DNA from 2 places in the Lysinibacillus sp. CD3-6 genome. Region 1 is predicted to be linked to the other one. Evidence: a T-box and tRNA genes for the amino acid it is inferred to sense, from the RefSeq annotation. Region 1 holds a T-box; the other holds one or more tRNA genes.

The links. The T-box of region 1 lies ahead of leuS (leucine--tRNA ligase). A T-box ahead of a tRNA ligase gene usually reads a tRNA of that ligase, here a tRNA-Leu.
Region 2: it encodes a tRNA-Leu, which carries the amino acid that the T-box ahead of leuS (leucine--tRNA ligase) is inferred to sense. The anticodon was not compared.

What each region holds. Positions count from the first base shown of each region.
Region 1 is NZ_CP085880.1:3,723,145-3,725,370, reverse strand. Features, by position in the region: gene FH508_RS18435 (transposase) at 1-351, opposite strand, end outside; T-box leader at 603-815, shown strand; gene leuS (leucine--tRNA ligase) at 907-2,226, shown strand, end outside.
Region 2 is NZ_CP085880.1:243,031-245,256, forward strand. Features, by position in the region: rRNA gene rrf (5S ribosomal RNA) at 4-118, shown strand; tRNA gene FH508_RS01085 (tRNA-Val) at 132-207, shown strand; tRNA gene FH508_RS01090 (tRNA-Met) at 233-307, shown strand; tRNA gene FH508_RS01095 (tRNA-Asp) at 314-386, shown strand; tRNA gene FH508_RS01100 (tRNA-Thr) at 398-470, shown strand; tRNA gene FH508_RS01105 (tRNA-Tyr) at 480-563, shown strand; tRNA gene FH508_RS01110 (tRNA-Trp) at 576-649, shown strand; tRNA gene FH508_RS01115 (tRNA-His) at 687-762, shown strand; tRNA gene FH508_RS01120 (tRNA-Gln) at 775-849, shown strand; tRNA gene FH508_RS01125 (tRNA-Lys) at 871-943, shown strand; tRNA gene FH508_RS01130 (tRNA-Leu) at 952-1,036, shown strand; tRNA gene FH508_RS01135 (tRNA-Gly) at 1,090-1,164, shown strand; tRNA gene FH508_RS01140 (tRNA-Leu) at 1,170-1,258, shown strand; tRNA gene FH508_RS01145 (tRNA-Arg) at 1,273-1,349, shown strand; tRNA gene FH508_RS01150 (tRNA-Pro) at 1,373-1,449, shown strand; tRNA gene FH508_RS01155 (tRNA-Ala) at 1,463-1,538, shown strand; tRNA gene FH508_RS01160 (tRNA-Ser) at 1,550-1,642, shown strand; tRNA gene FH508_RS01165 (tRNA-Phe) at 1,654-1,729, shown strand; tRNA gene FH508_RS01170 (tRNA-Gly) at 1,733-1,806, shown strand; tRNA gene FH508_RS01175 (tRNA-Ile) at 1,811-1,884, shown strand; tRNA gene FH508_RS01180 (tRNA-Asn) at 1,897-1,973, shown strand; tRNA gene FH508_RS01185 (tRNA-Glu) at 1,975-2,046, shown strand.

The sequences.
Region 1 (2,226 bases):
GCTAACACTGAGCATATCTAGTTGTGAGGGAACAAGATCTGCAAAGTAGCGACTCTCGTACAGATGACCGCAATATTGATATTTCTTTTTAAAGTAATTACTGTAACGCCAATTGATGATCGCCATCAATTTCCCTAGTGGAACATCCTTTGACTGAATCAGAAGATGGTAGTGGTTAGACATAAGGCAATAAGCGACAATGCTAAAAGTGTGTTTTTGATAAGCATATTGCAGTATACGAAAAAAAGCATCGAAATCAGCAACATTCAAAAAAATCATTTGACGATTGTTACCACGCATAACAACGTGATTATAATGATGTGGAGACCAAAGTCGTTTTTTTCTTGGCACACAATACTACCTCCTTTGTCGTTTTCTTTAGCATAAAAATGAAGATCAATAACGTCAAATGTACAAAAATCACTAAAATACCTAATATTTTAATTTTTTTAGCGAAAAAAGGCTGGAATTTTACAACTCTATCCAAAAAGCATAGGAAATAATTTTTTTAGCTAATTGTGTGAGAATTGTGTGCGTGTCAGGCACCGATAAAAAGAGGCTTGTGCTTTTATGCACTTTCCATTAGAATAAATGCAATACATGTAAAGACAATGATGAGGAATAGTAAATTTGTGGTTCTTTTTAGAGAGCTAGCGGTTGGTGGAAGCTAGTAGGGATGCAAATTGAACTCGCCTGCTGAGTCTGCGTACATAAGTGTTATGTGTGCCGTCATTTCCGCGTTAAGGAAGCTTGAGCCGAGTGTAATCACTAATTTGGGTGGTACCGCGGGAGATAAGAATGCTCTCGTCCCTTTCTGACAAAGGAAGGGGCGAGTTTTTTTATTTTTTAAATATTTTGTCAATTCTTACGATAAGTGGTATTGAACATATATAAGGAGGAAATAGTATGAGCTTTAATCATCAACAAGTTGAAAAAAAGTGGCAGCAATATTGGGATGTCAACAAAACATTCAAAACAGAAAATGAAACGGATAAACCGAAATTTTATGCACTTGATATGTTCCCATATCCATCAGGAGCGGGACTTCACGTAGGGCATCCAGAAGGGTATACAGCAACTGATATCCTTTCACGTTTCAAACGTATGCAAGGCTTTAATGTTTTACATCCAATGGGATGGGATGCATTCGGTTTACCTGCAGAGCAATATGCTTTAGATACAGGAAATGATCCAGCAGAATTTACAGCAAAAAATATTGCAACATTTAAGCGTCAAATTCAAGAGCTAGGATTTAGCTATGATTGGGATCGTGAAATCAACACAACAGATCCTGACTATTACAAATGGACACAATGGATTTTCATTCAATTATATAAAAAAGGCTTAGCGTATGTAGATGAAGTGGCTGTAAACTGGTGCCCTGCATTAGGAACAGTGCTTGCCAATGAAGAAGTCATTGATGGAAAATCAGAGCGTGGAGGACATCCAGTAGAACGTCGCCCAATGAAACAATGGATGCTGAAAATTACTGCCTATGCGGATCGTCTAATCGATGATTTAGAAGAAGTTGATTGGCCAGAATCGATTAAAGATATGCAACGTAACTGGATTGGACGCTCTGAAGGTGCTGAAGTAACTTTTGGCATTGAAGGAACAGATAAAAACTTTACGGTATTTACTACACGTCCTGATACGTTATTCGGTGCTACTTATACAGTACTTGCGCCTGAACATAAACTAGTGGCTGAAATTACAACAGCTGAACAACAAGCTGCTGTAGAGGCGTATCTTGAAAAAGTAAAAATGAAATCAGACTTAGAACGTACTGATTTAGCTAAAGAAAAAACAGGTGTATTTACTGGAGCGTACGCAGTGAATCCTATTAACGGTAAAAAAATGCCGATCTGGATTGCTGATTATGTATTAGCGACGTACGGCACTGGTGCTATTATGGCTGTTCCTGCTCATGACGAACGTGATTATGAATTCGCTAAAGAGTTTGGCTTAGACATCGTAGCTGTGCTTGAAGGTGGCGACATCGACAACGAAGCGTTCACAGGTGACGGTCAGCACATTAACTCGGACTTCCTTGATGGTTTAAACAAAGCAGATGGTATTGCGAAAGCGATTGAATGGTTAGAAGAAAAAGGTGTAGGTGAGAAAAAAATATCTTATCGTCTACGTGACTGGTTATTCTCTCGTCAACGTTATTGGGGAGAGCCAATTCCAATGATTCACTGGGAAGATGGCACAACAACTCCAGTA
Region 2 (2,226 bases), 1.3 Mb from region 1:
AAGTGAAGTGATGATGGCAAAGAGGTCACACCCGTTCCCATACCGAACACGGAAGTTAAGCTCTTTAGCGCCGATGGTAGTTGGGGGCTTCCCCTGTGAGAGTAGGACGTCGCTTCGCTTGTTTTTTATGTGGAGGATTAGCTCAGCTGGGAGAGCATCTGCCTTACAAGCAGAGGGTCGGCGGTTCGAGCCCGTCATCCTCCACCATTTTAATATCAAAGTATTATATTGTCGCGGGGTGGAGCAGTGGTAGCTCGTCGGGCTCATAACCCGAAGGTCACAGGTTCAAATCCTGTCTCCGCAACCAAATTATGGTCCCGTGGTGTAGCGGTTAACATGCCTGCCTGTCACGCAGGAGATCGCCGGTTCGATCCCGGTCGGGACCGTCTTTTTATTTGCCGGTGTAGCTCAGTTGGTAGAGCAACTGACTTGTAATCAGTAGGTCGTGGGTTCGACTCCTATCGCCGGCATCAGCCCTTGGAGGGGTAGCGAAGTGGCTAAACGCGGCGGACTGTAAATCCGCTCCTTAGGGTTCGGCGGTTCGAATCCGTCCCCCTCCACCAGTTTTTTATTTTAGGGGCATAGTTCAACGGTAGAATAGAGGTCTCCAAAACCTTTGGTGTGGGTTCGATTCCTACTGCCCCTGCCAAACTTTTTTAGATTAAACTACTGTTATAGTTCATATGGCGGTTGTGGCGAAGTGGTTAACGCATCGGATTGTGGTTCCGACATTCGTGGGTTCGATTCCCATCAGTCGCCCCATATAATTAATATTGGGGTATAGCCAAGCGGTAAGGCAACGGATTTTGATTCCGTCATGCCTAGGTTCGAATCCTAGTACCCCAGCCATTTTTCATTTATTAATAATATGAGCCATTAGCTCAGTTGGTAGAGCATCTGACTTTTAATCAGAGGGTCGAAGGTTCGAGTCCTTCATGGCTCATCATATTTGCGGGTGTGGCGGAATTGGCAGACGCACTAGACTTAGGATCTAGCGCCGCAAGGCGTGGGGGTTCGACTCCCTTCACCCGCACCATTTATTTTATTTACAAATTACATAATTGCCAGGATAAATAATCTTATGCACATGCGGAAGTAGTTCAGTGGTAGAACACCACCTTGCCAAGGTGGGGGTCGCGAGTTCGAACCTCGTCTTCCGCTCCAAATGTGCCGGGGTGGCGGAACTGGCAGACGCACAGGACTTAAAATCCTGCGGTAGGTGACTACCGTGCCGGTTCGATTCCGGCCCTCGGCACCATTTTTTAATATTAAGCGCCCGTAGCTCAATTGGATAGAGCGTCTGACTACGGATCAGAAGGTTGTGGGTTCGACTCCTGCCGGGCGCGCCATAAAAAGATAAGATAGACAGTAACGGAATGTAGCTCAGCTTGGTAGAGCACTTGGTTTGGGACCAAGGGGTCGTAGGTTCGAATCCTGTCATTCCGACCATCTTTTAAAATTTGGGGCCTTAGCTCAGCTGGGAGAGCGCCTGCCTTGCACGCAGGAGGTCAGCGGTTCGATCCCGCTAGGCTCCACCATATTTATTTCCGGAGGTATACCCAAGTCTGGCTGAAGGGATCGGTCTTGAAAACCGACAGGCGGGTAACACCGCGCGGGGGTTCGAATCCCTCTACCTCCTCCATTTTCTTTTTCGGGTCAGTAGCTCAGTTGGTAGAGCATTAGATTGAAGCTCTAAGTGTCGGCGGTTCGATTCCGTCCTGACCCACCATATGCGGGTGTAGTTTAATGGTAAAACCTCAGCCTTCCAAGCTGATGTCGTGAGTTCGATTCTCATCACCCGCTCCAAAGAGGGCCTATAGCTCAGCTGGTTAGAGCGCACGCCTGATAAGCGTGAGGTCGATGGTTCGAGTCCATTTAGGCCCATTAAAAAATTATTCCGAAGTAGCTCAGTTGGTAGTAGCACCTGACTGTTAATCAGGTTGTCGCAGGTTCGAGTCCTGCCTTCGGAGCCATGGCCCCTTGGTCAAGCGGTTAAGACACCGCCCTTTCACGGCGGTAACACGGGTTCGAATCCCGTAGGGGTCATCTAGTAAAGCATGTAGCATATTGTTGCTACATGCTTTTTCTTTGTAATTTTTTAAGCTATTCATTTAGTTTTTATAAAATTTTGATGGAGAATTTTTGACTATTGATTTAAATTTGAACAAAGTATTTCATATATAAAAGATGTATGTTTTCTAATGAATTTTTTCATGGAGAATTTAT